DNA from 2 places in the Clostridium chromiireducens genome. Region 2 is predicted to be linked to the other one. Evidence: predicted binding sites of a transcription regulator. Region 2 holds the regulator's gene; the other holds the start of a gene.

Region 1 (16,631 bases), on a different contig from region 2:
ATGAATGGTAAGCAGCTTAAAGATTGGATGGAGTATTCTGTTAGATATTATGCTCAAACTAATAGCAGTAATCATGTAGTTGCTAAGGACTCGGCATTAAACATTCCAGATTATAATTTAGATCAACTATATGGAGCAACCTATGATATAGATTTAACAGAGCCTTCATGTATAGTGGATAAAACAACTGGAAGAGTAATTTCTGGAAATAGAATAAAAAATTTAAAAGTAAATGATGTGGCAGTAAAAGATAGTGATGAATTTACTGTTGCCATAAACAATTATAGATATAATGGTGGCGGCGGTTTTATGAAAGCAGCTGGATTGAGTAATACTGATGCAAGTATTGTAAATTATGATTCGGGTAAAGTTCTTGGAGATGACGGTCAAGTGAGAAGCTTGATGACAAATTATATTAAAGAACATGGACAAATATCTCCACAATGCTCAAATAACTGGAATATTACAACAAATGGTTCTACTCAGAAAAAAGCAGCTTAATTATCTTATTGATAATAAAACTATAATATTATTTTAAAATTTATATGTAAATATTAAAAAGTTCTTGCAATATGTTAATCTACTATATATAATGATAGTAATCCGAGCATAATACTTTGGATTAAATGGATTCAATGGTTATTATTTAGAGATTGACAAATGAAAAAAAAATTTATATAATCATTTCAGTAACTAAATTAAATAATCTGATATCTTATCAAGAGTGGTGGAGGGACTGGCCCTGAGAAACCCGGCAACCTAAATATTGTATAAAAGTCGATATTTATATGGTGCTAATTCCAGCAGCATTAGCTGATAGATGAGAGGATAAATTTGAATGGTGTTTTATGCGCTAGAGATTTATTCTCTGGCGCTTTTGTTTTGAGGTATTAATTAAATAATCTGAAAAGTTACTTAAATTACTACCTTAGTTATCCGGAAACTAACAAAACAAAGTCAAAGGAGGAAAATGTGTTTTGATAGAAATTAGAAATGTAGTCAAGAATTTTGGGGAAACACAAGTTATAAAAGACGTATCAATAAGTATTAAAGAGGGCGAAATTTATGGAATAATAGGACATAGTGGGGCAGGAAAATCGACATTACTTAGATGCATAAATGGACTTGAAACTTATGATGGAGGATCAGTAAAAGTAATGGGGAAAGAGGTTTCTTCATTAGCAGGGACTAGCCTTAGAGAATTTAGAAAAGATTTGGGGATGATTTTTCAAAATTTCAACCTTATGCAAAGAAAGAATGTTTTTGATAATGTAGCACTTCCACTTGAAGTGTGGGGATATAGTAAAAATGAAATTCAAAACAAAGTACTAAGATTATTAGATTTAGTTGGATTAAAAGATAAAAAATTAAGCAAACCATCAGAACTTAGTGGTGGTCAGAAGCAAAGAGTAGCAATAGCAAGAGCATTAGCACTAGATCCTAAAGTATTGCTTTGTGATGAAGCAACGTCAGCATTAGATCCTAAAATTACAAAAGATATTTTAGCGTTACTTTCTAAAATTAATAAAGAATTGGGAATAACAATAGTAATAGTTACTCATCAAATGGAAGTAATAAAAGAAGTATGCGAAAAGGTTGCGTTAATTGATGGAGGAAAGATAGAGGCTGAAGGAAAATCAGAGGACCTGTTCTTAAAACCAGGAAAATCTTTAAGAAAATTCTTAGGTGAAGAAGATGAAAATGGAATATTGCCAGAAGATGGAGTTAATATTAAGTTGTTCTTCCCAAGTGATTCTTCTGAAAATGCTCTTATTACAAAAATGGCTAGGGATTTAGAAATAGATTTTTCTATAGTTTGGGGAAAACTTGAAAAATTTAGAAGTGAAATATTAGGTGGGCTTGTAATAAATATTAAAGAGGAAGATAAAGATAAGGTTATAAAATATCTTGAAAATAAAGATATTTTATTGGAGGTGATTGAATAATGAATGAGGTAATAGTAAAAGCTTTAATAGAGACATTAGAAATGGTTTTTGCGTCAACTATTGGTTCACTTATTTTAGGATTTATACCTGCAATAATATTAACAGTTACTGCGAAGGATGGATTAAAACCAAATAAAGTTATTTATACTATTCTAGATTTAATTATTAATGTATTAAGAAGTTTTCCGGTTATTATATTGATGGTAGCAATTATACCTTTAACTAGATTCATTGCTGGTAAATCTATAGGTACAGAAGCGGCGATAGTTCCACTTACAATTGCAGCAGCTCCTTTTGTAGCAAGAATTATAGAATCATCATTAAGAGAAGTTGATAAGGGAATAATTGAAGCGGCAAAATCTTTTGGAGCATCAAATACTCAGATTATATTTAAGGTTATGCTTAAAGAGGCCATTCCTTCAATAGCATCAGGGATCACGCTTACAATAATAAGTATTGTTGGATATTCTGCTATGGCAGGAACCATTGGAGGAGGAGGTCTTGGTCAAGTAGCTATAAGTTATGGATACCAAAGATTCCAAACAGATTATATGGTAGTAACATGTATTGTTTTAATTATAGTAGTACAAGGACTACAAGTTCTAGGAAATTATTTTTACAATAAATTATCAAAATAGGGGGAAAAAATATGAAAAAGAAATCAATTTTATCAGTAGTTTTAGCAGGAGTAGTAGCATTTGGATTAGTAGGATGTGGGGGCACAGCTACTTCAGGAAGTAAAGATTCAAAAAATGATAAGGTAATAAAAATTGGTGTAACACCAAAACCACATAAAGAAATAGTGGATATAGCTAAGCCGTTACTTGAAAAAGAAGGGTATACTGTAGAAATAACAGAATTTAATGATTATGTTCAACCAAATACTGCAGTATCTGAAGGATCATTAGATGCAAACTTCTTCCAACACATGCCTTATTTAAAAGAACAAAATGAATCAAAAGGCTTTAAGTTAGTATCTGTAGGTGCTGTACATTTAGAACCAATGGGATTATATTCTCATAAGGTTAAGAGTTTAGATGAACTTAAGAGCGGGGCAACAATTGCTGTTCCTAATGATCCATCAAATGAAGCTAGAGCACTAAAGTTATTAGCAGGAAAAGGATTAATAAAAATTAAAGATGGTGAATTAGTTACACCAAAGGATATCACAGAAAATCCTAAAAACTTAAAGTTCAATGAATTAGAAGCAGCAGCAGTTCCAAGAGCTATAGATGATGTTGATGCAGCTGTAATAAACGGAAATTATGCAATTGAAGCTAAATTCAATCCAGCAAATGATGCAATTATTATTGAAGATAAAAATTCAGAAGCTGCTAAGCCTTATGCAAACATAGTTGTTGTAAAAGAAGGTAACGAAAATCAAGAAAAAATTAAAGCTTTAGTAAAGGCAATGACTTCACCAGAAGTTAAGGCATTTATAGAAAAAGAATACAATGGATCAGTAATTCCAGTATTCTAAGATAGAATAGTAATAGCTACTTAAATTGCCTAGAGATATTCTATAAATAGAGAGAGCATACATGTTGTGTAGAATTAGGATAATTCCGAATATGCAAACATATATGCCTCTCTTTTTTAGTGTGATAATATTAATAATATCCTCAAAGCCTGCCTTTAATAATTGATTGGAATATTGTATACTTTTAAGTATGTTTAGGAAAAATTAACCTAAAATTAATAAAGAGATTATTAAAGGGGGATGATGTATGGATATATCGGGGGTTAAGGTTAAACTATTAGGGAGTGATATATTAAGTATCATAAATGAATTTATTAAGATTGAAGGCCTGAGTATAAAAAATGTATCTATAGATGATGGAATAATATTGGAAGGAAACTTAAAAAAGGGATTAAACATAGAATTTTTTGTTAAGATTCAATTAATAGAATGTATAAATAATAAAATCGTTGCTAGAATAGTTAAAGTGAAGATTCTAAACTTAGGTATGTTTAGGATATTAAGAAGTTTTGCATTAAATCAACTATCTAAAATGTTTAAAAAATATGGAATAAGCAATGATAAAGATAAAGTAATAATTGATATAAATACAATACTTAAGGATATATCCTTTGTTGATTTAAATATAAATGAAATATATATGAAAAAATCAGAAGTATGGGTAGAAGCTAGTAGCATTAGAATTTCATTAGCGGGAAATTTAATAAAGAGTATTGAAACGAAAGAAACTTTAGAAAATGAAGAAGAAAACCTATCAGAATTAGAAAGTGTTAATAAAGTGCATGATAATTATTCAGAGGGAAGAAAGATCTTAGAGAATAAGTTGCCGGAAAAATCTAAAAAGTATAAAGAGTATATTTTTATGTTACCTGATATAGCTTCTTTAGTTTATAGGTTACTTAAGGATAAAAGAGTACCTATAAAAACCAAACTGGTTATGTCAATAGCAATTACATATATTACAGTACCAATCAATATAATACCCAATAATATACCTTTTATAGGAGTAATTGATGATGTAGGAGTTGCATTTTTTGCAGTGAATAAAATTATTAAAGATGTTCCATTACCAATAATTGTGGAGAATTGGCAGGGAGAAAATGATTTACTTTTGGTATTAAAAAAAGGAATTGAGTATTTAATTAATTTCACAGGGGCAAAGAATGTTGAAAAGTTATATGGAGTGATAGAGGATTTATCGACTTTATAAAATAAGAGTTTATATTTTATAGAATAAAAAAGTGAAATGCAGTTAAAGGAGAAAGTATAAAATTTATGGCAAAGAAAATTTATGCAATACAATCGGGATTTGATTTTAATAATAATAGAAGTATAGAAAATATTATGGTAGATACATGGGCAGAGTGCTTGACTTATGTAAAAGGTGTTAAAGGTGCTAAATATAAGAGTTTTGAAAGTATAGATGAGGCTAAAGCTTACTTAAATGAGGGTAACAGAATGTTAAAGAAAAGTGATGAGAAATATCCTAAGGACTGTATTCATGCTTATGTTGATGGTAGTTATAATTCTTCTGATGGAAGATACTCTTATGGCGTAGTTTGTGTTAACAACAATGTGGTAGAGTATATAGAGAGTAATGCTGAGAAAAATTTATCAGGAGGAAGAGACATAAGACAAATAGCAGGTGAATTAAAGGGTGCTGTTAAAGCTGTTGAGTATGCTATAGAGAATGGACAAAAAAAGATTGTTGTATTTCATGATTATGAAGGCATAGCTCATCATGCAACTGGAGCATGGGGGAGAAAAGAAGAGTCATCTATTGAGTATTATAATAAGATGCAGGAGCTAATGAAATCTGGAATTGAAATTATTTTTGTAAAAGTTGACAGTCATACGGGGGATTTATTTAATGAGCTTGTAGATGAAAAATGTAAAGAATGTTTAGGAATAAATTCGGATAAAGTTATCGAAAAATGGTTAAGTAAAAATACAATAAGGGTTTCTAATAATGATGTGAAATCTAAAATTTTAAGTTTAGCACCTAATTTTGCTGAGAATATAATTTTAAGCGATGAAAATTCTGACGCTAGCATAAATAATACAGTAATTAAAGAACATGAACTTACTAATACTATTAAGTTTGAGGAGATTATAAGTTTATATAGAAGCAACTATAAAGAGGGCAAAAAAATTATCTCCAAATTATTAAGTAAAGAAAAAGAAGAGTTTATTTTATACTTGTTAGATAATATAAATTAGAATAAATAGAAAAAATTAACTTGGATAACTTTTTAATTAATACATAACCTATTTGTATAAAATTAAATAAATATTAAAGAGGTGTTATTGATTATGGAAAGATTTTCAAAGGGAATGGTAGCAGGAATTTTAGTAGGAGTAGCTGTTGAAATGGCTATGATGCCACACTATAACAGAAGGACTCAAAGAACAATGAAAAGAGCTGGAAGAAGAATGAAAGATGTGGCTGAGTCTACTTATCATGGAATTCAAGATTGGATGAGATAATGATTTGAGTCGCCTATAAAAATATCAACATAAATGATATTATTTTAAATAAAAAGGTATGAGTAAATTTCATGCCTTTTTATTTTTGTTTATTTTCTTTATAATTTTATCCATAAAAATGGATAATAAAATTAAATTATATAATATTTGGGGTAGATTTATATTTTTATGCAGTTTTTTATGAATTTATGTTATAATTAAGAAAATTATATTAAATGAATTAAATAATTTGTTGAATAGAAAAGGATTGAAAAGATGGAAATTCTATCATTAGGAGAAAAAATAAAAAGAAGAAGAAAGCAACTAAATATGACCTTAAAGGATTTGGCTAGAGACAGAATAACTCCGGGACAAATAAGTTTAGTTGAATCGGGACGTTCAAATCCATCAGTAGATTTGTTAGAATATTTAGCAGAGGCATTAAACACAACTGTCGAATATTTGATGGAATCAGAGGAAAGTCAAGCAGAAAAAATAAGTCTTTATTATGAGCAGGTAGGAGAATCGTGTATCTTTCAGGGAGATTATGAAAAAGGTCAAAGATATATAGATAATGCATTATATTATTGTGACAAATATAACCTAGAATATAGAAAAGCAATGATATATTTCATAACAGCGAAATCATATATGTATAAAAAAGATTTCCCTATGGCTCAAAAGTTTTTTTTATCAGCCAACGTAATCTTCGTAAAGAATACCAATCATGAACAAATAATAAAAACTTTTCTAAATTTAGCCAACATAGCTTTGGAATTGAAGGCGTATCATTCTTCAAGCAGCTACTTAAAACAAGCTGAAAAAGTTTATTTAGATAATAAAATTGTAGATGAATTTTTAATGGGTGAGATTCATTATAATATGGCTAGAACATATTATGATATTGAAGAATTGGATTTAGCACTACAGTACTCGTATTCAGCTAAAAAAAGATTTGAACAGATATACAATGATGAAGATTATGCGAAAAATCTATTCTCTCTTGCCGAAGATTTTAATAAAAAAGGTGATTTATTAAATGCTATAAAATACTCAAAGAAAACATTAGAAGTTTATAAAAAGATACAATATAACAGGAGCATAGTTAATATAGAGCATAATTTAGGTAAGTTATTCTATGAATTGGGGGATTTAGATGAATCACTCAAGCATTATGAGATATCTAAGAATGTTAGTGTACAAAATCGTGTTGGGTGTTTAAATGATATATTACTTGATATTTGTAAAAATTATTTAAAACTAAAAAATACTGAACAGTGTGGTAAAATACTAAAAAATATTGAAAATAGTATTGGCGAAAACGATATTGATAGAAGAATTGAATGTAAACTTATTAAATATACAATGTTTAATATTGATGATAAGTTAGAACAAGCCGAAAGTGTATTAATTGATACATATGTACTAGCCAAGAATAGTGGAAGACTAATAAAAGCAGCAGAATTAGCCATGAGGGTTGGAAAATATTTCATGGATAAAAAGGAAGAGGAAGAAGCTTCTTATTATTTGAATCAAGGAATAAAGTTATATAACAAGGCAGAAAATTTTAAAAACTAAAAAATGAGTAAATGGGTGATATATTTGGAAATACTGTCTATAGGTGAAAAGATAAAAAGGGCTAGAATATTCAAAGGCATTACATTAAAAGAACTATGTGAAAATAAAATATCAATAGCGAAGATGAGTTGCATAGAAAATGGAAAAATTAAAGCAGATAAAGAATTATTAAAATTTATATCAGAAAAGATTGAAATTGATTTAGACTATTTGGTAGAAGATGTTTACGAGCAGATATTGAATAATCTAAAGATGATTAAAAAAAATATTTCATGTGATAAAGAGTCTGAGAATAAGTTAAAAGATAATTTGAGTTACGCACTTAAGTATAAATACTATGATTTAGCTTTCGAATTGATACACATCTTATTTTCTTATTATGTGGAAGAGAATAAGGCTGAAAATATCCAATTGATAGTTTCTCAGTATTATGACCTCTACCAAAGAAATAATAATGAAGAAAATACAGTTATATATTTTAAAGATATGGCTAGGTATCTTTCTCAGAATGGAGAATACATAGAAGCTATTTCTTACTATAGTAAGTTAAGAGAAATGTTCCAACAAAAAAAGGATGGCTTTGATGGTATAGAATATTGTTTAGTAGGTTATAATGAGGCGTTATGTTATCAGAATATAAGAAAATCAGAAGAAGCTTATAGTATATTATCAGAAATCATAGGTTATGTTGAGAATCTTAAAACTGATGAAAGTAAAGGTAAAATATATCATATCTATGCAGCTGTATGTATTAAACTAAATAAGGATAGTGTTGATGAATATAAAAATAAAGCTTTTGAATATCAAAAGTATAATCCTATTTCGTTAGCGTTATCACATGGAAACTATGGAAAATATTATTTTGAAATAGGAGAGAAAGATAAAGCAATTGCAGAAATACAAGAAGGAATAAAAATATTTCCTACAGATAATATAGAAAAAAACGTAGAATTTTTAAATTATTGCACTAAAATACTTATCGATAATTTAGAATATGAAATATCTTATAAAATTACAGAGGAAGCATTAAATTTAGCAATTATTACAGATAATATAAAACTAATTGAAAAGTCATATTACTTAAAAGGAGTAATTCTCCAAAGAATGAATAGATATGCCGAAGCGGAGAAATATATGAATTTATCATTAGATTCTTTGTTCAAATTTGGAACGAGAGATGAAAGGAAAAATAGATATATAGATATGGGCAAGTTGTATTATGAGCTTGGATCTACAGCAGATTCATTAAAGTATTTTAATTTAGCTTTAGCTGTAGATAAGAAAATATAATATTTTTTGACATCCGAAGATAAAAAGGTAGGAGGACGCTTTATTATAAAGAATCCTCCTACCTTTTTGTTGTAAAATAGCTAATAAATTATATAGATACATGGTAACTATATATAAAACTTATTCAACTTTTAGGAAATAATCTAACAAATCTTCGATGTTAATTACACCCACAATTCTTTCGTCTTCAACCACAGGCATAGCAATGATATCATTTTCTCTCAAACGCTTTGAAACTGCAATTATCTCTTCATCAGGTTGCGCGAGTATTACTGATTTAGACATAACCCATTCAACAGGGCAACTAACATAGTGACCTGGATGTACCATAAATCTATATATGTCGGCTTTAACTACCATTCCGACAAGTTTCTCTTTGTTATCTACTACTGGCATACCATTAACATTTAGTTTGTCCATTAAATCTAAAGCTTGATTTATAGTATCGTTTACATTTATGGTATGAAAATTTGGTTTTATAATAGAACTTATTTTCATTATTATCACCTCTTTTAAAAATTTAGTATTCCTAAATCATTAATTAATATATGACTAGATATGTATGTAGATAATTATAATTTCATTGTACTACAAAACAATGAAATTTAAAATAAATCTTTATACTAATAAAATATATAAAAACCTTCAAACAAACTTTGACTTTCTTTGACCTATGTATTATTATATAAGTAAAGAGAAATTATTTAGGTAGAGAACAAAAAATATTAAAAATTAAAAAATTAATATAGAAATTTAGGAGGATTAAGTATGAATATTGATAAAATGACACTAAGAGTACAACAAGCATTAAATGATGCAAATGTTACAGCAGTTAAGTTCAATCACCAGCAAATAGATATAATCCATCTTTTTGCAGCGCTTATTCATCAAGAAGATGGGTTAGTACCTAATATTCTTACTAAGATGGGTATACAAGTAAAAAACTTAAAAGATGCTGTGAACAAAGAATTAGAGTCAATGCCAAAAGTTTTAGGTGAAGGTATTGGAAATGTATATATTACAAGAAAAGTAGAAGAAGTATTGATTAAAGCTGAGGAAATTTCAAAGCAATTTGAAGATTCGTATGTTAGTGTTGAACATTTAATGATTGCTATTATAGATGTAAATAATAATAATCAAGTTTCTAAGATATTGAAACAATACAATATAACTAGAGATACGTTTTTAAAAGTACTTTCTGAGATTAGGGGAAGTCAAAGAGTTGAAACTCAAGATCCGGAAGGAACATATGATGCCTTGGCTAAGTATGGAACTAATTTAGTTGAACTTGCTAAAAAGCATAAACTTGATCCTGTTATTGGAAGAGATGAAGAAATAAGAAGAACTATAAGAATTCTATCCAGAAGAACAAAGAATAATCCAGTATTAATAGGTGAACCAGGTGTTGGTAAGACAGCAATAATTGAAGGTTTAGCGGAGAGAATAGTTAGAGGAGATGTTCCGGAAGGGTTAAAAGATAAAATTATTTTTGCATTAGATATGGGATCATTAATTGCTGGAGCTAAGTATAGAGGTGAATTTGAAGAAAGGCTAAAAGCTGTGCTGAAAGAAGTTCAAAGCAGCGAGGGTAGAATATTATTATTCATAGATGAAATTCACACTATAGTTGGAGCGGGTAAAACTGATGGAGCAATGGATGCCGGAAATTTAATTAAGCCGCTATTAGCAAGAGGAGAACTACATTGTATCGGTGCTACAACATTTGATGAATATAGAAAATATATTGAAAAGGATAAAGCGTTAGAAAGAAGATTTCAGCCAGTAATTATAGATGAACCGACTGTTGATGACACTATAGCCATTTTAAGAGGGTTAAAAGAAAGATTTGAAATTCATCATGGTATTAGAATTCACGATTCAGCAATAGTAGCAGCAGCAAAGCTTTCTGATAGATACATTCAGGACAGATATATGCCTGACAAGGCAATTGATTTAATTGATGAAGCAGGTGCTATGATAAGATCAGAAATTGATTCTCTTCCAACTGAACTTGATGTTATAAGAAGAAAAATATTTAAATTAGAAATTGAAAAAGAAGCTTTATCAAAAGAAAAAGATGAAGGATCATTAAATAGACTAGAAGATGTTGAAAAAGAACTTGCAGAATTAAAAGAGAAGAATGATGAAATGACTGCAAAATATACAAAAGAAAAGGAACAGATTATTACAATAAAAACATTGAAAAGTGAGTTGGATGATGCTAGAGGAGAAATCGAGATCGCTCAAAGGAATTTTGACTATAATAGAGTCGCTGAAATTCAATATAGTAAAATTCCAGCATTAGAAGAGGAGATTAAGCAAAAGGAAATTGAGTTAAGAGATAATTATGAAGGTGCTTTGTTAAAAGAGGAAGTAACCGAACAAGAAGTATCTGCAGTACTTTCTAAATGGACAGGAATTCCAGTGACTAACTTACTTGAAGGTGAAAGAGAAAAACTATTAAGGTTAGAAGATGAAATGGCTGCTAGAGTAATAGGACAGGGCGAGGCTATTGAAGCTGTAACAAATGCTATACTTAGAGCAAGGGCAGGACTTAAAGATATCAATAGGCCAATCGGATCATTTATTTTCTTAGGACCTACAGGGGTCGGAAAGACAGAGCTCGCTAAGACACTAGCTAGAAATCTATTTGATTCAGAAGAAAATATAATTCGTATAGATATGTCAGAGTATATGGAGAAACATTCAGTATCTAGATTAGTTGGAGCGCCTCCAGGATATGTAGGATACGATGAAGGAGGACAATTAACAGAAGCAGTAAGGAGAAGCCCATATAGTGTAATTCTATTTGATGAAATTGAAAAGGCACATGAAGATGTCTTTAATATATTTTTGCAAATATTAGATGATGGTAGACTAACTGATAATAAGGGTAAAACGGTAGATTTTAAAAATACAATAATAATTATGACTTCAAACATTGGAAGCGAATATTTATTGGAAAATACTAATGAAGAGAATGTGGATGAAGGAATAAGGGGAAAAGTAATGAGTGTCTTAAAGTCAAGATTTAAACCAGAATTCCTAAATAGAGTTGATGACACTATAATGTTTAAACCATTATCTGAATCTGGGATTAAGAAGATAATAGATATATTCTTAAGAGAGGTAAGCTCAAGATTAAGAGATAAGAACATTGAAATAGAAGTTACCGATGAAGCAAAAACAATAATAGCAAGAGAAGGATATGATGTGGTTTATGGGGCAAGACCATTGAAGAGATATATTCAAAACACACTTGAAAATAGACTTGCTAGAATGATAATAAAGGGTGAGTTAAGTTATGGGTCTAAGGTTATGATTGATGGAAATGACGAAGAAATTACTATAGTGCCTGTTTTATCACCTCTTAAGCAATAACTTACTGTAGTAGTGAAGAAGTATGAGTTTCCTTTTGCATGTGCGTTAATATGTGGATAACACTAGAAAGGTAGTAGACTATTTTGTGCAGTGTTGCATATTCTATAGCAACCGAAACAACATAGTCCACTACCTTTCGGCAAGTTACCCCATAGCTATTTTATGGGAATTTGAACATCTGCGGTCATTCCTGATTTTAATTTACCATCTGAATCATTTATTGATACTTTTATCTTAGTGGCTATATGTTTACTATCAGCAGTTGATTGTTTATCTTTTGGTGTATATTCATGTTTTAATGCAATATAGTTTACTGAGCCGGTTTGATTTCCAGTTGAAGTTACAACATTTAGTGATTGGTTATAAGAGATCTTGTCCAAGTGTTCATCAGGGATATAGCAAAGTACGTACAATTCATTTGATATTGCTATATCAGCAATATCACTACCTACATTAACTACATCACCTAGGGAGAAATTTTTACTTATTACTATACCATCGTTTAATGCGACGATATTATAGTTGTTTAAATTGTTCTGAGCCTGATTTAATTGGGCAACAGCTTGGTCTAAATCAGCCTGTGCTGCATCTATAGCTTGTTTTGTAGAGCCATTTTTAAGTAAGTTCAATTGAGCATTGGCAGCATCATAATTTGCTTGAGCAATGTTGATAGATTCACTAGTGGATCCATCTTTTAAAAGCTTTAGCTGTTGCTGGGCGCTTTCGAGTTTATATTTGGCTGTAGAAAGCTGGTCTGAAGTAGTATCTAGTTTTAGCTTTGCGTCATCTAATGTATTTTTAGGAACTGCATCTTTATCATATAACTGAGAAGTGTTGTTATACTGATTTTTTATATAGTCATAATTTGCTTGAGCTGAATTTACAGAGGTTTCAGAAATTGATACCTCATCTTCAGCTTGTTTTATTTGCTCGCTTCTATTGCCAGCAGTTAAAAGATCTAATTGATACTTGGCAGCCCGAGCTTGTGCTTCGGCTTGCTCTATTTGTTCAGGACGAGTTCCTACTTTTAACTCATCAAGTTTCGCTTTTTTTATATTTACAATGGCTTGCGTTTGATCAACTGTATATTTTTGAGTAACATTATCTATTACAGCAATCACATCGCCTTTTTTCACAACTTCTCCTTGATTTTTTTTCATTTCTACGATTTTACCAGAGACTATACTAGTTGCAGGTACAATATTATTTTGAATATCTCCCTTTAAAGTTAAGGTATCAGAATTTAAAGAACAACCCGTAGTTAGAAATAAGACCGTTAAGCTACACATAAATAATTTTTTCATATGACCACCCTTTACTAATGAATTTATATTATTTTTTTATGTGAATTTATACTGAGCCTATAAGTTTTTGGTTTTATTATTTAGGCAAACTCCATTAATGATATACTGTATTAGATATTCCAATTCGTCATCATTATTTTTTAGTTCAGGGAGTGCGATATTGTGAAGAAAAATATATCCAAATATAGAAGTTGCTATTAGTCTAATAATTGAAATACTTGGTATATCTATAAGATCGCCTTGTTCTTTAAACTTATCAATAATTGATGTGCCTTTTTTGATTACAGGAAAGATTACAGTGCTTAGAATTTTACTTCTAAGCTCAGGATGAAACGGCACCTCTTGAATTATGACCTTTAATATTGGCCCAGTTTCATTAACAAATTTCAGTCTATTTAGCACTATTTTTCTTAAAAATCTCTCAAAAGTTTCATGCTCTTCGTTTAATATCTCGTTAAAATCATTAATAAAAATCTCAAATAAAGATGCTTTAGATAAGGCCGCTGGAATGGCAAATAAAAGATCTTTTTTAGTTTTGTAATACCTAAAAATAGTCCCTTCTGCGACTCCAGCTTTTTTAGCAATTTCACTAGTAGCTGTGGCTTCATATCCTTTTTCAGAAAAAAGTTCTATTGCAGCACTAAGTATATTTATTTGTTTTTCAGTCATATTATGTTCTACATTATTTAGGTTCATAAGTTCTTTTAAAGATTTTTTTTCCATCAATTTAGTTCCCCCTTAATTATGGTTATATTTTTCGATATTTTTTTAGAGCTAATATATTTAAAACCATAAAAAATATACAAATTAATAATAAAATTAAGACATCAAATGAAATATCACTCCAACCTTTTCCACGGATCATAATATTTCTAAGGGCATCAGCTGAATACCACAAAGGCATAAAGTGTCCAAAAGATTGCAGCCAAGTTGACATAGTGCTTAAATCAAAGAGGCCAGAAAAGAATACTTGTGGCACTACAATTATTGGTATAAACTGAATCATTTGAAGTTCATTATTGGCAAAAGCAGATATAAAAGTACCAATGCTAAGAGCTACCATTGCAGTTAATATGGTTACAAGGATTACTAGTGGAAAAGAGCCTATCATCATGATGTTAAGAACATTAATTGAGTACCAGGCGATAAGAGCAGATTGTATTATAGTAAAAACTCCAAATCCAAGAAGATAACCTAAAACAATTTCCCATCTGCGAAGTGGCGTCGATAGTATTCTTTCAAGTGTGCCAGAAGTACGCTCTCCAAGAAATGATACACCTGCCACTAGGAAGACGAAGAAGAATACAAAGAAACCAATTAGTATAGGTCCAAAATTATCAAAACTAGACATATTTTCATAACCATATAGATAGGTTATGTCTGGTTTGGCTGCAATTGATGCTAGCTGCTGAGTTGCATTTTGTACAAGTTTTATAACAGCTTGACTTTTGCTCGGGTCACTACCTTCTAAAGTTATTTTAGGGATTCCATTTTCAAAATTTATTATTGCATCAACTTCTGAAAGGCTAAGGGCATAATAGGCATCATTTTCTGTATATCGAATTATTTTAGCATCATTATCTTCTAATTTATTTACAATGCTAATAGGGGCATTTATTACTCCGATTTTAGGATGATAATTTGATCCATCAAATATAAACGACATTAAAGTCAAAACTAATATTGGCGCTAGAATCATCAATCCAATTGTACGTTTATCATGGGCAAGTTGAAGTAAGATTCTAATTACAATTGCTTTCACCCTCATTTTGATGCACCTCCATAATATAAAAATGCTTCTTCAATAGTACTTGAGTTAGAATTATGCTTGATTTCAGCAGGAGAGCCTACAGCGATTAGTTTACCATCACGAATCATTCCTAAGTTATTGCATTTTTCAACTTCATCCATTACATGAGTAGTGATAATAATAGTAGTACCACTATCTTTTAACTTGTATAGTTCCTCCCAGATAGACCTACGAAGAACGGGATCAATACCAACAGTAGGTTCATCTAATATTAAAATAGGCGGTTCGTGAACAAGCGCAATAGCAAGAGATAATCGACGTTTCATACCACCAGAATATTGTTTTACTTGTTTTTTTAGATGATCCGATAAATTAACAAGATTCATCACTTCAGAAATTCTTTGCTTTAGATCATTTCCTGAAAGTCCATACATTGAAGCAAAAAATTTAATATTTTCCTCAGCAGTAAGCTCCTCATATAATGCATCTGATTGAGCCATGTATCCAATTTTATTCATCAGTGATAACTTAGGCATTTTTTCGTTTAGTAAATAGACAGAACCACTAGTTGCAATATCTATCCCTGCAATCATCTTAACTAAGGTTGATTTTCCAGAACCTGATGGACCAAGTAAACCTAGAATTTGAGAATAGGGTATATCTAAGCTAATATCAAAAAGAACTTGTTTCTTCCCAAAAGATTTATTAACATTTTCGACTTTTATACAATAAGAATCAAGCATACCACTAACTTTATTTTGCATAATCAAATTCCTTTCTAAATATAATAAGTGAGTAATCACTCATTTTGATGATATAAAAAAAATACAAAGCCTTCAATTTGTATGATGATGTATTAATTATTAAGATATTTATATTATTATTATTATAATATTATATTTATATATATTCAATAAATGAATTTATATAACAGTAAATAATTAATATTGACAATATAAAAGAAGTGCATAAGCAAAGGCACTTCTTAAAAAGATAATCTATGTAGATTAATTAAACTTATATTATTATCTCTTATTTCTAATTTTTATCATTGTTATTATTATAGGGATTGAGATCACTGCACTAACTATGGCTTCAGGAATCCCATTTGTAACTCCAATGGTTGCTATCGCAATGCCAGCAGTTTGAGGATTAATTCCAAGAGTAGCTGAGTATCTCTCTAAGTAAAAGACATAAGTTAGTCCTAAAACCCCTATTGTGTTAATCAAGGTAGCACATATTGAAGCTATAGCAATACTTACACTTTGATTTTTAAACCTATTTCTGGTGATAATATACACATAATAGGCTACAATTCCAATTAAAATCCTAGGCACTAATGCAATTATCGGATTCCAAAATATAAATGATGTAGGACCAGGCGCTGTAAAATTTTGATACATTGAAAATAAACCAAAAACTAAGCCAACTAGTGT
Region 2 (16,631 bases):
ATGATTTGTAGAGCATGCGAAGAAAAAATTGTAAGAACAAGCGCATCTGATCCGGAGTATGATGATTATAAGGATAAAGTTAAGGTTATTTTATTTGATGAGCATGCTAAATGTTAAATTATTTTACCTAGACATAATTTAAGGTAGGGATTCATAATGAAAAAAGGTTTATTTATAGTTTTTGAAGGTGGAGAGGGCACTGGAAAAACAACAGCAATTGATTCAATATATAATTGGATTATAGATAATAATTTGAATTGTATAAAGACTCGAGAACCTGGTGGAATTACAATATCTGAACAAATAAGACAAGTTGTATTAAGTAAAGAGAATAAGGCCATGGATGCTAGAACCGAAGCGTTACTTTACGCGGCAGCAAGAAGGCAGCATCTTGTGGAGAAAGTTATCCCAGCATTAGAGGAAGGTGCGATAGTTCTTTGCGATAGGTTTGTAGACTCCTCGCTAGCGTATCAGGGACATGCAAGGGATTTAGGTATTGAAGAAATTATGAGCATAAATAAATTTGCTATTGGAGAATATATGCCTGATATATCAGTTCTATTTGATCTTGATCCACAAATTGGATTAGAGAGAATTAGTAATAATGATTGCAGAGAAATTAATAGATTGGATTTAGAAAAATTAGATTTTCATCAAAGAGTTCGAGAAGGATATAACATTATTTTTGAAAATAATAAAGATAGAATCGTTAAAATAGATGCTAGTAAATCAAAAGAAAGTGTAATCGATCAAATAAAAAATATTTTAAAACCAAGAATTTGGACAAATATAAACTAACTAATAAAAAGGATATTATTTATGGTAAAATAATATATAATTAATTAGTATTATTTTAAGGGTGGTAATTATGATGAAATTGATAATTGCAATTGTTCAGGATGAGGATTCAAGTGATGTTATAGAGGTATTAACAGAAGAGAATTATAGAGTTACAAAATTAGCAACAACAGGTGGATTCCTTAAGTCTGGTAATACTACATTACTGGTAGGTGTTGAGGAAAAAAGGGTTGAGGTTGTTATTGATATCATAAAAAATATATGTAAGAAAAGAAAAGAAACTTTAGTTACACCTACTACCTTTGGTGGAAGTGAAGGCGGATATATGCAACAGTACCCTGTTCAGATTGATGTAGGGGGAGCTACTATATTTGTACTGGATGTAGATAAGTTTGTAAAAATATGATACCAGGGAGAGATAAGCGTTGAGAAAAATTATTGGGCATAAAAACATTATTGATAGTATACATAATAGAGCTTTGAATGACTCATTTTCTCATGCAAATTTAATAGTTGGAAATGATGGGATTGGAAAGAGTATAATAGCAAAGTGTATATCAAATCACATCATAAAGGATAAGAATGGAGTAGAAAGTGTAGATATAGTAAAGTATTACCCGTCTTCTAATTCTTTCGGTGTAGATGACGTCAGAAATATAATAAATGAAGTTAATAAAAAACCTTATGAAGGAGATAAAAAAGTATTAATATTATATAGGTGTGATAAACTGACTGTTCAAGCTCAAAATGCACTACTTAAAACTATTGAAGAGCCTCCACATGGGGTATACTTAATACTACTGAGTGATTCTTTAGAAATAATTTTAGATACTATAAAGTCAAGATGTCAAATATATAAACTAACCCCATTAAGTAAAGAAGAGATTTTAAATTATATTGATAACAACTATGCTGATTTAACTTTAGATGATAAAAAGTCTGCACTAGCATATAGTTCTGGTATTCCAGGAAAAGTAGATAAGTTTATAAACGATGAAAAACTGAAAAATTTAAGAGACATATGCATTGGTCTTTTTGAAGATATTTTAAAAAGAGAGCAAGGAATAGTTTTAAAATATGAAGAGTTACTTAAGAATTCAAAAGAAGATAAAGTAGAATTATTAAATATACTTTTATCATATATAAGAGATATTATGCTTTTTAAAGAATTAAATAACAATGAGCTTATTGTTAATTCTGATAAAGAATATAAAATAAAAGATATATCAAGAGGAATATCTTATAAAAAGTTAAATAGTATGTTAGAATACATAGAAGAAGCAAGAATAAATTTTAATAGTAATACAAACTATTCAATGACTGTAAGTGTACTGCTTATGGGATTTGCGGAGGTATAATTAATGATAAATGTTATAGGAGTAAGATTTAAAAAGGCAGGAAAAATTTATTATTTTAGCCCATCAGAATTGCCTATTAAAAAGGGAGATTATGCAATTGTAGAAACAGCTAGAGGTATAGAATTTGGTGAATGTGTTATTGGAATTAAGGGAATTAGGGAAGAGGATATAGTTTCACCATTAAAAAATGTTATCAGGATAGCTGATGAAAATGATATTAATAAACATAAAGAAAATAAAGAAAAGGAAAAAGAAGCATTAAATATATGTTTAGAAAAAATACAAGAACATAAATTGGATATGAAATTAATAGATGTAGAATATACATTTGATAACCATAAAGTTATATTTTATTTTACAGCGGATGGCAGAGTTGACTTTAGAGAGCTGGTTAAAGATTTAGCCACTATATTTAAGACTAGAATAGAACTAAGGCAAATAGGAGTTAGGGATGAAGCCAAAATGGTCGGTGGCCTTGGACCTTGTGGAAGATCAATGTGTTGTTCAACTTTTTTAGGTGACTTTGCATCAGTATCAATAAAGATGGCAAAAGAGCAGAACCTTTCGCTAAATCCAACTAAGATATCTGGAATATGTGGAAGATTAATGTGTTGTCTAAATTATGAGCAAACTACATATGAGGGTATTAGGAAAAGGTTACCTAAGGTCGGTTCCATAGTTAAGACGGATACTGGAAATGGAGAAGTTATTGGAAATTCAATAGTCAAAGAAATTGTCAAGGTTAAAGTTAGGAGAGGAGACGAAGAGGTAGTCGAAGAATTTAAGATAACAGATGTAGAACTTGTTTCAGGAAAATATGAAGATACAATTGATGAAAATAATATTAAATTAATTGTTGACTCTGAAGAAGATAAGAAATTATTAAAGAATCTTATTAATGAGGAATAGGAGGGATTTCTATGAAATCTGTTATTAAGATTTGTAATATGGAATCTCAAAATGATGCCAAAATAATTCAAGATGTGATTGTCACTAATTCAGGGGTGATAGCTACAGAGATATCTTTAGTAAAGAAAGAAATAACTGTTATATATAATGATAGTTTTTTTAATATCCAGAAAACGATCAATTATATAGAGGACTTGGGTTATATAGTTATTTAATCCCAATATATAATAGTAATTTTAAAAAATAAAATGCCTATATAACAAAAGACTTTAAAAACATCAGAATACATGTTAAAATGTAAGAGGTTAATTACCACAATTTATTAGGAGGTGTTCTAGATGGCATTTGTTATTAATGATTCATGTGTTAGCTGTGGAGCATGCGCTGGAGAATGTCCAGTTAGTGCTATAACTCAAGGAGATACTCTATTCGTTATCGATGCAGATTCTTGTATCGATTGTGGAAACTGTGCTAATGTTTGTCCAGTAGGAGCTCCAAACCAAGAGTAATAGAAAAGAGAGATCGTCTTATGACGGTCTTTTTTTTATTCTTTAGGAAATTATAATAAAGTAAAATCTGTGAATAACTTTTGATAGTAGCAGAGACACACAGTCTGCGAAGCAGATTTTTTTATTTATAAAATGGTATGTATTTATAAAATGATAAAATGATAAAATAAGTTTATATAAACTTATATTCAAATAATTATAGTATAAGCAATTAAGCAATAGGTAGAACTTTAATTTATTTGGCTGATACATAAATTATTTTTGTTATATAAGATCTTTGATGTGATAAAATAACTTTTAACTATGGAAGAGTTAATAATATACAATTGGTTTTCAAGTCTGAGCCTAATTCAGTGGTATCTAATATATTGGAGTGTACTTTCTTTATATTTTTCATTGATATGATAAAATTTTTAGGGTCATCTAAGTAGAGAGAGGTTTTATTTGTTTTATAGTGCATAGGGATTATGTATTTAGGAGAAATCAATTTACAAAGTTTTGCAGCTTCATGTCCGTTTAAGGTAAAGTGTCCACCTATAGGTATGAATAAAATATCAATATTTTTTAATTTTTCTAATATTGATACGCAGGGAATATGCCCTAAATCGCCTAAGTGACATAAGGAATATTTATTGTCATTAAATATATAAATAATATTAGGTCCTCTTTTTAAGCCATTATATTTATCATGAAATGAATTTATACCTTCCACCTTAATGAAATTAATATCAAATTCTCCAGTTTCATTAATAACTTTAGTTTTAAGATTTAAGTCGTTTATATATGAACTATCAAAATGATTATTGCTAATAGTAATTAAATCACATTTTGGAAAATTATTATCATATCCTAAGCTGCTATCAAATGGGTCAATTAAAATTCTCTTTCCCATGGATGTTTTTATAAGAAAACATGAATGTCCGTACCAAGTTATTTGCATAAAAAACCTCCATAAATTAATTTTACTAATAAGTCCATACGCCTATTAATATATATTATTAACAGATAAAACTAGAAATAATCATAAACTTATATTGATGCTTTAAAAAGCAAAAAAGATATAGTATAATAGTATAAAGTCAAAGTAAGTCAAAAACAAAAATAAAAGTTTAAGCAGGTGATGTTATGGCAAGACTTTCAGATATAATAGAAGAATTTATAAAACAAATGTTTAATGAAAATGCAGATACAGATAATGTAGTTTTTATACAAAGAAATGAATTGGCAGATCAGTTTAGATGTGCACCATCTCAGATCAATTATGTGTTAACAACTAGATTTACTTATGAAAGAGGATACTTAATTGAAAGTAAAAGAGGTGGAGGTGGTCATATAGCTATTAAGCAATTAGAATACGACAACTCCAATCAAAGAGAGGAAATAATAAATCAAAGTATAGGCGATACAATAACATATCATAATGCTCATGCTTTATTAAATCATTTATTTGAATCAGGAGTCATCGAAGAACGAGAATGCGAAGTAATGAAAATCGCAATAAATGATAGAAGTTTGGCTTCAGCAGATAATAAAAATAAATTAAGAGCTGATATTTTAAAAGCAATGATTATGGTAATTTTATCTTAAAAGGTGGGGATATACATGTTGTGTGAAAAATGTGGAAAAAATGATGCAAAAGTAAATTTAATTACAGTGATGAATGGACAGAAGCATGAGGTTTGGTTATGTGAAAATTGTGTAAAGGACATAGCAAATATTCCTTTTTTAAATTCTATGGCTCAAAATATTAATTTCCCGCTTCAAGGAATGTTAACAGAAATGTTATCTAATACTGAGAGTAATAAAAGTAGTATTGATAATAATAAAATAAAGGAAATAGTTTGTTCAAGTTGTGGATTAACCTACAATGAATTTAAAAGATCTGGAAAGCTAGGGTGTTCTGATTGCTACAAAGATTTCAAAGTTGTACTTGAACCAAGAATAAAGAGCTTGCAGGCTGGAGTAAAACATGTAGGCAAGATTCCAAAGGTAAAAGGAAGAGAATTAGTTCAAAAACGAAGGCTAAAGGATTTAAAAGAAGAAATGCAGAAATTAATTATAGATGAAGAATATGAAAGAGCAGCGATTGTACGAGATGAGATTAAGAAGCTAGAATTATATATATTAGAACGAAATAATGCTGCTAATGTCCTTCAAAGTGTAAAGGAGGAGAATTGCAATGAATAGCTGGACTGATAATAAGGATGAAGATAATGGAATTGTATTGAGTAGCAAAATATTATTAGCTAGAAATTTTAGTGATTTACCTTTTCCAAATAAATTAAACTATATAAAAGGCAGAGATAATGGCAAGAATATATATAATGTTCTCAAAGATGAACTAATTAATGAAGAAATTACATTGCATGAGATTTGGAATACAAAAGAGGATTTTAGTAAACACTATTTAGAAAAGGACTTAATAAGTGAAGAGCTTCTTAAGAATTCAGATAAAGGGTCATTTATTATTAATAAAGAAGAAACTTTAAGTATTATGGTGAATGCTAGAGATCATATTAATCTTCAGTATGTAAGTCAAGGGCTGAATTTAGAGGAAGCGTTTAAAATTGCAACAAATGTTGACGACAAAATAGAAAAAAACTTTGATTATGCATTTGATGAGACTTTAGGCTATTTAACAACATCACCAGAAAATATTGGAACAGGATTGAAAGCATCAGTAATACTTCATTTACCAGCGCTTGCAATGAGTGAAGAAATTAAAAATGTTTCAAAAAGTATTGGTAAGATTGGAATTACAATAAAGAGCATCTATTTGGATGGTACAAAAGGTTATGGCAATTTATATAGAGTAAGCAACAAAACAACATTAGGTTTATCTGAGGAAAATATTATAAATAAATTGAAAGAGGCCGTTTTAGATTTAATTGGTGAAGAAAATAAGTTTAGGGAAATATTACTTAATAAATGCAGATATGAATTAGAAGATAGAGTATACAGAGCATATGGAATATTAAAGTCTGCAATTCTTTTGGATCCGAAGGAAACAATCGATTTATTATCTAGTGTTAGATTAGGATCAGAATTATCACTTATAGATGTTGAAAAAAATAAATTGGATAAATTATTTATACTTGCAAATAATTCATCACTTCAAAATCATTTGGGAAGATCCTTAGATGAAAAGGAAAGTAAGTATGAAAGAGCAAAAATCGTAAAGGAAATATTGACATGACGAAAAGATAGGAGGTTTGAAAGATATGGAATACAATAAATTAACAGAAAGGGCTCAAGCGGTAATTCTAGAGGCTGAAAATGAATCTGAAAAGTTTAAGCACGGTTACGTTGGAACCGAACATATGCTTCTAGGTATTTTAAAAGAAGACGGATATTCAGCCAAATTGCTAAAAAAGCATGGTGTTGATAGTGATAAAATTAGAACGATGATACAAAGATATTTGGGTTATGGAGATATTAAGAGAACAGATGATAATATTTTATTAACACCAAGAACAAAAAGATTAGTAGATGAAAGTTTTGCGGCAGCTAAGAAGTTAAATCATAAATATGTAAGCCCGGAACATATCCTATTAGCATTACTTAATCAAGAAGAAGGAATGGCTTATACAATTCTGAAGAGTTTAAATATAAATTTTGCAGTCATAAGTGAGGAATTAGTTGTATTTTTATCTGGCAATTATGAAGATAAAGTAAGTGACAAAAGTACTATGGATAATAAAAAGGCCAATACACCTATGCTTGATAAGTATGGTAGAGATTTAACAGCTTTATCTAGAGAAGGCGGATTAGATCCTGTGATTGGAAGAGATAATGAGACACAAAGATTGCTAGAAATTCTTTGCCGAAGAATAAAAAATAATCCATGTTTAATAGGTGAACCAGGAGTTGGTAAGACTGCTGTAGTTGAGGGGTTAGCTCAGCGAATAGTTGAAGGAAATATTCCTGAAATATTAAAAAATAAGAGAGTTGTTTCTTTAGATTTAACATCGATGATAGCAGGTGCAAAATATAGAGGAGAATTTGAAGAAAGACTTAAAAAAACAATGGAAGAAATAGTTAGGGATAAAAACATTATTATTTTCATTGATGAAATTCATACAATAATAGGTGCCGGAGGAGCAGAAGGTGCTATTGATGCTTCAAATATATTAAAGCCAGCTTTAGCAAGAGGAGAAATTCAATGCATTGGTGCTACAACAATTGATGAATACAGAAAGTATATAGAAAAGGATTCTGCTCTTGAAAGAAGATTTCAGCCAATAACGGTAGGAGAGCCTACTAAAGAAGAGACGTTAGAAATTTTAAAAGGATTAAGGGATAAGTATGAAGCCCATCATAGAGTTGAGATTACAGATGAAGCACTAGAAGCGGCTGTAAATTTATCAGATAGATATATAACAGATAGATTTATGCCAGATAAAGCTATTGATTTAATTGATGAAGGAGCAGCAAAGGTAAGAATACAAAATTTAACAGCACCACCAGATTTAAAGGATTTAGAAGAGAAGATTGAGAATATAAGTAAAGAAAAAGAAGAAGCTATAAGAGTCCAAGATTTTGAGAGAGCAGCAAATCTAAGGGATAAAGAAAGAACTTTAAAAGATAAATTAAGTAATATGAAGAATAATTGGGATACTCAGAACTCAATTAAATTACTAGTTGTAGATGCAGAAAAAATAGCTAACGTAGTATCATCATGGACAAAGATTCCAATTCAAAAGTTAACAGAATCTGAGAGTGAGAGATTGTTAAACCTTGAGAACATACTTCACAAAAGAGTTGTTGGGCAAAATGAGGCAGTGAAGTCTATTGCTAGAGCAGTAAGAAGAGCAAGAGTTGGAATAAAGGACCCTAGTAGACCGATTGGAAGTTTTATATTCTTGGGACCGACTGGAGTTGGTAAAACAGAACTTTCTAAGGCACTTGCAGAAGCAATGTTTGGTAATGAGAATAACATTATAAGGGTTGACATGTCCGAGTATATGGAAAGTCATTCTGTATCTAGATTAATAGGATCTCCACCAGGTTATGTAGGATATGAAGATGGAGGTCAGCTTACAGAGGCTGTTAGAAGAAAGCCGTATTCAATAGTGCTTTTAGATGAGATTGAGAAAGCAAATCCAGAAGTGTTCAATATATTACTTCAAATTATGGAAGATGGTAGACTTACTGACGGAAAGGGTAAGATTGTTAATTTCAAGAATACAATTATAATAATGACTTCAAACGTTGGAGCGCATCAAATAAAAAAGCAGAAGAGTATAGGATTTAACACAACTAGCGCTGGCGATGAAACCGAGTATGAAAAAATGAAAGAAAACATATTAGGTGAGTTAAAGCAAAAATTCAGACCAGAGTTCTTAAATAGAATAGATGATACTATAGTATTCCACAAATTAAGTGATGAAGATTTAAATCAAATTGTAGATTTAATGCTTGATTCTATAAGGAAAAGGCTTGAAGCAAGAGAAATATACTTGGAGTTTCAAGATGACAGTAGAAAATTCTTATTGAGTAAGGGTATTGATCTTGATTATGGTGCAAGGCCATTAAGAAGGCTCATTATAAAAGAAATAGAAGATAGATTAAGCGAAGAAATTTTACAGGGAAATATTAAAATTGGAGATAGAGTAAAAGTTAGTGAATCAGAAAATATACTTGTATTTAAAAGGTTAGTTGAAAGTAATTTAGAAATGAATAAAAATTGATCAAATATAATGAGCTGTTTCAGAGCATAAGATAACGAGAATATTGAAGCAGCTCATTTTATTAAATATTATTATAAATAAGTTATATGTTATAATTTATTTATGATATGTATTGAGAATAGGAGAAAGATTAAAATGAGTAAAGAGAAAAGGAATTTAGACTTAATCATAATTGGTGGAGGTCCAGCAGGACTCACAGCGGCAATGTATGCAGGAAGGGCTAAATTAAATGTATTACTATTAGAAAATGAGATTGTAGGTGGGCAAGTTCGAAATAGTTATACAATAGAGAATTATCCAGGATTTAAAAGTATAGATGGTGGAGATTTAGCAGATATATTTCAAGAGCAGGCAAGAGAACTTGGAGCTATAATTGATGAATTTGATTCAATTCAAAATATAGATATATCAGATGATAAAAAGACAATTGAGACTGAATCATATATATATGAACCTAAAGCAGTGATAGTTGCAACAGGAGCAGCCCCTAAAAAGTTACCTATCCCACAAGAAAGCGAATTTTCAGGAAGAGGAATACACTATTGTGCAATTTGTGATGGAGCAATTTATCAGGGGAAAAGGGTAGCTGTTGTGGGAGGTGGAAATTCGGCTTTAGAGGAATCGATATTCTTAACTAGATTTGCTGAAAAAGTATATTTAATAAGAAGATATGATTATTTTAAAGGTGAACAGGCATTAATAGATGAAGTATTCAATCATCCTAAAATAGAAGTACTGTTGAATGAAGATTTGATAGAAGCAAGTGGAAATGAGTTTTTGCAATCAGTAACTATTAAGAATACGAAAACACAAGAAGTTCGCAGTTTGGAGATGAATGCAGTTTTTGGGTGCATTGGAACTGAGCCAAGAACTGAATTTATAAAAGATTATCTAAACTTAAATGCTCAAGGGTATATAATAGCGGATGAAGATATGCAAACAAACATTAAAGGTGTATATGCTGCAGGAGATGTTAGACAGAAGAGATACAGGCAAATAACAACTGCTGTTGCAGATGGTACAATTGCATTACTAAATGCTGAGAAATATATATTAAATAAGAAATAATAGAGTTAATAATGTAATTATATATAAAGATATAATTTAAAAGAAATATTTAGATACTATAAAAAAATAAAGAGGCGAAATATCGCCTCTCAATTACTTGCCTAGAGCCTTTAAAATAGCAGTTTTATCGAATCCTATAATAATATTATTATCAATATCAAGAACAGGAACACCCATTTGCTTAGATTTACTTATCATTTCTTCTCTAGCGTTCATGTCATCTTGAACATTTAGTTCTTCAAACTCAATATTTTCTGATCTAAGATAATTTTTTGCTTTAACACACCAAGGACAACTATTGGTAGTATATACCTTTACCATAAATATGCCTCCTTAATTAATAGTTATTATTGTTTAATAATATTATAATATAAAAAATATATATCAGCAATATTGTTTCATTAAATAATATTACTATATCATATTATAATTGCATAAGTTAGAGTTAATACATAATCATTAAATTCATTTTTAAAGTAAGTGTGAGTAAATGCCATATTGTAATGAAATTTGAATTATAGTTAATTTTTATTCAGAGATATTATTAATATAACTTATATTTACTATAGGCTATCGACTTATTTTATTACTAAAAATAGTTTTTGCAACAATTAATTAAATATGCTAAGAAACAAGAAGTATATAATATAATAATAAGCATTAAATACAAAGATACCCAAAATTTTAATATATGAGTTAGTAAATCTAAATGGAATAAATATTTAAATACTATCTTCTTAAATAGTAGAAAGGACTACTTATGAAAAAGAAAACATTGTACAGATGTGCCAGCTGTGGCTTTGAGAGTATTAAATGGTTAGGAAAGTGCCCGACGTGTAGCCAGTGGAATACACTTGAGGAAATTTCTATTGAATTAAAAAATGCTGGAACTAGAGCGAGACAAACATCTAAAAAACCTATAAAAAAACTATTTGAAATAGTTTCAAATAAAAATGATAGAATAATTACAGGTATAAATGAATTTGATAGAGTAATGGGTGGAGGAATTGTAAAGGACTCAATCTCAATCATAACAGCCAGACCAGGTGCAGGAAAATCAACATTACTACTTCAAATTTCAGATGCAGTGGCACAAAGGGGTTATAAAGTAATCTATGCATCCGGAGAAGAAAGTGACAGTCAAATAAAAAATAGAGCTGATAGGATTCTAAAAAAAATTCATGAAAGTATATGGGTATTACAGGAGACAAGTCTGGATAATGTTTTGGATGCAGTTGAGGAAATAGATCCAGATATAGTAATCATTGATAGTATTCAGACATTTACAATGGAATCGTCATTGCCAGCTAGAGCAGGGTCTCCAACACAAACTATGGAATGTGCTAATGCATTACTTCAGATTGCTAAAAATGAAAAGAGGCCTAGGGTTGTTATTATAGTTGGACAGATGACTAAAAGTGATGAGCTAGCAGGTCTAAGAGCGCTAGAACATTTAGTTGATACAGTGCTTATAATAGAGGATGATAATGATGAAGAGTTACGTGTGCTTGTAAGCTCTAAAAATAGATTTGGCGGTATTGAAAATGGATTTTTTCAAATGTGCGAGAGAGGTATAATTTCAATAGATAATCCATCGGAGTTTTTTATGACAAAGCGTGAGGAAGGTGAAATTGTATCTGGAAGTGCATTAACCGTGATCAAAGAAGGAACGAGGTCGATCATTACAGAGATAGAGAGTCTAGTTTCAAAAAGTTTTACACCATATCCAACGCGTATAGGCGAAACGCTGGGGAAAGATAAGTTGAACACATTAATATCGATATTAGAGCAGCGTGGAGGAATTAGCCTTTACGATAAAAATGTTATCATCAAAACTACCGGAGGTATGAAAATAAGAGAACAAGGCATTAACTTAGCTGTAATAATGAGTATTGTATCGTCTGTAAAGCAGCAAGGCATTGAATCGAACATTGCATTTATAGGTGATGTAGGGTTAACTGGAGAATTAAAGAAAGTACCATCGTTAGAAAGTAGAGTTAAGGAACTTGAGAGAATGGGATTCAAAAAAGTATATGTGCCAAAGGGTTCTTTTCTAAAAGAAAACAAACTAAAAAAAATAGAAATAATTGAATTAAAAACTTTAATTGATGTAATAAAACATATATATAATAATTAAAATAGTGTATATGATTGATATAATTTTTAGACCTCATTTATAAGTGCTTTTCTACAAAAACATATATTATAACTTATATTTCATAAATATTATTGAGAGATTATAGTTATTATAGTATTATAGTTTTTAGAGATTAAACTTTAAATTTTGGGTTTTAAGGAATTAATTATTAGGTAACTCTAAAATTAAATATAACAGCATAGAATTTTAATTTATATATTTAAGTAGATAATATAATTAACGACAAATAATAAATAAGATTTTTAGGAAATGGGTGAGTGTATGAGAATAGAAAAGGGAATAGGAATAAAAAATGTCTTAAAGATAATGTGCCCAGGCACTCAACTAAGGGAAGGTCTTGAAAATATATTAAGAGCTAAAACAGGAGGGTTGCTAGTTATAGGTGATGACGAGGAAGTGATGAAACTCGTGGATGGTGGATTTTATATAAACGCAGAATATACTCCATCCTACGCATACGAACTAGCTAAAATGGATGGAGCTATTGTAATAACAGGTGATTTGAAAAGGATAGTTTGTGCTAATGCTCAGCTAATCCCAGATTCGTCTATTCCAACCTATGAGACAGGAACTAGGCATCGGACGGCTCATAGAGTAGCAAAGCAAACTAATAATATTGTAATTGCGATCTCACAAAGAAGAAATATAATAACTATGTACAAAGGTGATATAAAGTATGTATTAAGAGAAAGCAGTGTAATTTTAGGAAAGGCTAATCAAGCTCTTCAAACATTAGAGAAATATGTGTCTGTGCTCGAGCGTGTTATTAATAATCTAAATTTACTGGAGTTTCAGGATTTAACAACCCTTTTTGATGTTGTCACTGCTATTCAAAGAACAGAAATGGTAATGAGAATAGTAGAAGAAATTAATATGTATATTTTAGAACTTGGTAATGAAGGAAGACTAATATCCATGCAGCTTAATGAATTAGTTAAACACATAGAACGTGATGGAATATTATTAATAAGAGATTACTGTAAAGATGGATTACAGTATGGTGATGTATATGAACATATTCAAAAGTTAAATTCATCAGAGTTATTAGATTTAGATGCAATTTCCAGGGCGTTAGGACACGGAGGAACTTCTCTTATGGATACACTAATCTCTCCTAAGGGGTATAGAGTTTTGAGTAAAGTGCCTAGAATACCATCAAATGTTATTGATAATCTGATAAAGGAATTTAAAGAATTAAGTAATATAATAGATGCAGATATAAGTGACTTAGACAATGTTGAAGGAATTGGAGAAGCCAGAGCTACAGCTATTAAGGATGGATTAAAGCGAATCAAGGAGCAGGTGTCACTAAAAAAAGAAATATAAGAATAAAAAACTGTCTTAGAATAAAAGTTGATTACAAATAGAAGAGAATAGTTCTGTTTTAATTAAGCATAAACATATTTTGAGTCAGTCTTTTTGCATATGTATGAATTTATTAAGTAAACTTAATAAATTATTCATTTTAGATGAAGTTATTGTATGCTATAATTAATAATACAGAGAAAATATTAAGAATATGATTAAAATAACACAACTATGTAAATAATTAGAAGGAGGTGAAGTATGTGTTAAAAAAAATATTAAGGGGAATTTTCTCGGTAATTGGGTTGATAGTAGGATATTTTATATCTGAAATATTACTTACAATCCCTCAAATTGCTAGTTTAGCCTACCTTTCAACGACTATGGCTAGAGTTGCATTCGTTATTATTATATCTTTTATTTTTGGACTTATATTATATATTATTTCTCCCATTATATATAAAGGTATTTCTAATCTGATTGAATATATTGAAAAAAGCATGCAAAAAATGAGCATAACAGAAATAATTTATGGAACTATAGGGGCCATTATTAGTTTAGTTCTTATGACATTTATTGCAAAGCCAATTAATGATATTAGTATAATAGGACCGATATTATTGATTCTATTAAATATTTTAGCAGCTATAATAGGTGCAGAGATAATGATTAAGAAAAAAGAAGATATAACGGCACTTCTGGTTAATATTAAGAAACCTGTAATAAGAGAAAAGAAGGCTAAGGACACAATAAAGGACTCTACTATAGGAATTCCAAAAGTGTTGGATACGTCAGTTATAATTGATGGGAGAATATTTGATATTTGTGAAACAGGATTTATTGAAGGACCACTAGTTATACCTAATTTTGTGTTGGATGAATTGAGACATATCTCAGATTCTTCGGATTCTTTAAAAAGAAATAGAGGAAGAAGAGGATTAGATATATTAAATAAAATACAAAAGGAATTATCAATAGAAACTCAGATCGTAGATGATGATTTTCCTAAAATTGCAGAAGTTGATGCAAAACTATTAAAACTTGCTCAAAAGATAGAAGGGAAAGTTATAACTAATGATTATAACTTAAATAAAGTGGCTGAGTTTCAAGGGGTTCCAGTACTAAATATAAACGAACTATCAAATGCTATCAAGCCTGTTGTATTACCAGGAGAAGAGATGAAAATTGATATAGTTAAGGATGGAAAAGAATCAAGCCAAGGGGTAGCTTATTTAGAAGACGGAACTATGATTGTTGTAGAAAGTGGAAGAAAATATATAGGACAAACAACGGATGTTATAGTTACGTCAGTACTGCAGACTGCAGCAGGAAGAATGATTTTTGCAAAACCAAAAGATAATTAAAATTAAGGAGATTTTTCTATATGGTAAGTGCTATAGTGTTAGCTGGAGGAAAAGGAAAAAGGATGGGATGTTCTCAGAGCAAGCAGTATATTGACTTAGATGGAAAGCCTATTATTTATTACACATTAAAGCAATTTATCAAAAATAAATCAATAGACAACATTGTTTTAGTTATTCCAGAAGAAGAGAAGGATTACTGTAAAGATGAAGTGTTGGATAGATATGGATTAGTAGTTGATAAGATAGTATTTGGAGGTAATGAAAGACAGGAGTCTGTGTATAAGGCTTTAATTGAAATGGAAAACACCAATATTGTATTAATACATGATGGAGCGAGACCATTTGTATCAGAGCGAATAATAAATGATGCAATTAAGTATGCAACTCTTTATAAGGCAGCAGCACCTGGGGTGGTTCCAAAGGATACTATAAAAATTAGAGGTGAAGATAACTTTTCAATAAAAACATTAGATAGAAATAATCTTATAGCAATTCAAACGCCTCAAGCTTTTGATTTTAAGTTGATATGCAAATGTCATAAGGAAGTTAAAGAAAAGAATATTATGGTTACTGATGATACCAGCGTGGTAGAAGCTTTGGGTAATAAAGTTTACATTTATGAAGGGGATTACACGAATATAAAGATAACGACCCCTGAAGATTTAGCTCTGGCTGAATATCTAGTGAAAAAATAGTATAGATATATTATATTGACAGGTGAAATCCAAGAAGTTATAATATATTAAAATAAAATCAAAAGTATAAAGCGATGACGAAGAATAGTAGAAGTCGACCGTTAAGAGAAAAAGTCCATAGGCTGAAAGACTTTTAATAGACTTTGAACCAGCTTTAGAGTATAGGTAAAAACTATCGGTATAACACCGTTATCATTATTAGAGAACAAATTTAGGTGGTACCGCGAGAGAAGTTCGCCCTAATGCATGCATTAGGGCGAACTTTTTAGTTTTAAGACTATTTCATAAAACTTGTGGTTTTCAAATGCAAAACTGATATTGTTTTTTGAATTATATATTTTTTAGTGCACAATCAGTTAAAAACTTACTTGTCATTTAAAGAATATTTTAATTTTAGAAAAGTTTATTCTGTTTTATGTAGTTAGTTTGGATATAATAAAAACAAGATTTTTAGGAGGAAATATAAAATGAAGATGTCTAACATGTTAATATCAACATTAAGAGAAGTGCCAGCAGAGGCGGAAATCGATAGCCATAAGCTGATGTTAAGAGCAGGGATGATAAAAAAAATGGCGGCAGGAATATATAATTACATGCCACTTGGATTAAAGGTTTTAAAGAATGTAGAAAATATAATTAGAGAAGAAATGAATGGCGCAGGAGCTCAAGAATTTTTAGCATCAGCAATGATACCAGCTGAATTATGGCAGGAATCAGGTAGATGGGATGCATATGGGGCAGAGATGTTTAGATTAAAAGATAGAGGAGAAAGAGATT

The links. Region 2 encodes CtsR, which represses protease genes until heat stress. Its sites were predicted from a motif close to AAGGTCAANNAAGGTCAAAT; they were not measured.
Region 1: the regulator CtsR is predicted to act here: its motif matches at 9,415-9,434, upstream of clpB (ATP-dependent chaperone ClpB).

What each region holds. Positions count from the first base shown of each region.
Region 1 covers NZ_QXDJ01000008.1:63,062-79,692, forward strand. The annotation lists gene D2A34_RS23605 (bifunctional metallophosphatase/5'-nucleotidase) at 1-501, shown strand, start outside; SAM riboswitch class I at 713-827, shown strand; gene D2A34_RS23610 (methionine ABC transporter ATP-binding protein) at 978-1,946, shown strand; gene D2A34_RS23615 (methionine ABC transporter permease) at 1,946-2,584, shown strand; gene D2A34_RS23620 (MetQ/NlpA family ABC transporter substrate-binding protein) at 2,596-3,426, shown strand; gene D2A34_RS23625 (YkvA family protein) at 3,674-4,636, shown strand; gene D2A34_RS23630 (ribonuclease H1 domain-containing protein) at 4,702-5,646, shown strand; gene D2A34_RS23635 (YtxH domain-containing protein) at 5,740-5,913, shown strand; gene D2A34_RS23640 (helix-turn-helix transcriptional regulator) at 6,169-7,470, shown strand; gene D2A34_RS23645 (helix-turn-helix transcriptional regulator) at 7,495-8,760, shown strand; gene D2A34_RS23650 (CBS domain-containing protein) at 8,881-9,258, opposite strand; gene clpB (ATP-dependent chaperone ClpB) at 9,529-12,141, shown strand; gene D2A34_RS23660 (HlyD family secretion protein) at 12,297-13,445, opposite strand; gene D2A34_RS23665 (TetR/AcrR family transcriptional regulator) at 13,503-14,168, opposite strand; gene D2A34_RS23670 (ABC transporter permease) at 14,194-15,213, opposite strand; gene D2A34_RS23675 (ABC transporter ATP-binding protein) at 15,210-15,959, opposite strand; gene D2A34_RS23680 (ECF transporter S component) at 16,221-16,631, opposite strand, start outside.
Region 2 covers NZ_QXDJ01000006.1:3,328-19,958, forward strand. The annotation lists gene D2A34_RS20550 (sigma factor G inhibitor Gin) at 1-117, shown strand, start outside; gene tmk (dTMP kinase) at 157-798, shown strand; gene D2A34_RS20560 (cyclic-di-AMP receptor) at 872-1,204, shown strand; gene D2A34_RS20565 (DNA polymerase III subunit delta') at 1,224-2,156, shown strand; gene D2A34_RS20570 (PSP1 domain-containing protein) at 2,160-3,065, shown strand; gene D2A34_RS20575 (heavy-metal-associated domain-containing protein) at 3,077-3,280, shown strand; gene D2A34_RS20580 (DUF362 domain-containing protein) at 3,404-3,574, shown strand; gene D2A34_RS20585 (MBL fold metallo-hydrolase) at 3,876-4,514, opposite strand; gene D2A34_RS20590 (CtsR family transcriptional regulator) at 4,700-5,161, shown strand; gene D2A34_RS20595 (UvrB/UvrC motif-containing protein) at 5,177-5,761, shown strand; gene D2A34_RS20600 (protein arginine kinase) at 5,754-6,770, shown strand; gene D2A34_RS20605 (ATP-dependent Clp protease ATP-binding subunit) at 6,796-9,264, shown strand; gene trxB (thioredoxin-disulfide reductase) at 9,400-10,332, shown strand; gene D2A34_RS20615 (glutaredoxin family protein) at 10,426-10,653, opposite strand; gene radA (DNA repair protein RadA) at 11,093-12,469, shown strand; gene disA (DNA integrity scanning diadenylate cyclase DisA) at 12,752-13,816, shown strand; gene D2A34_RS20630 (PIN/TRAM domain-containing protein) at 14,059-15,159, shown strand; gene ispD (2-C-methyl-D-erythritol 4-phosphate cytidylyltransferase) at 15,180-15,854, shown strand; gene D2A34_RS20640 (proline--tRNA ligase) at 16,322-16,631, shown strand, end outside.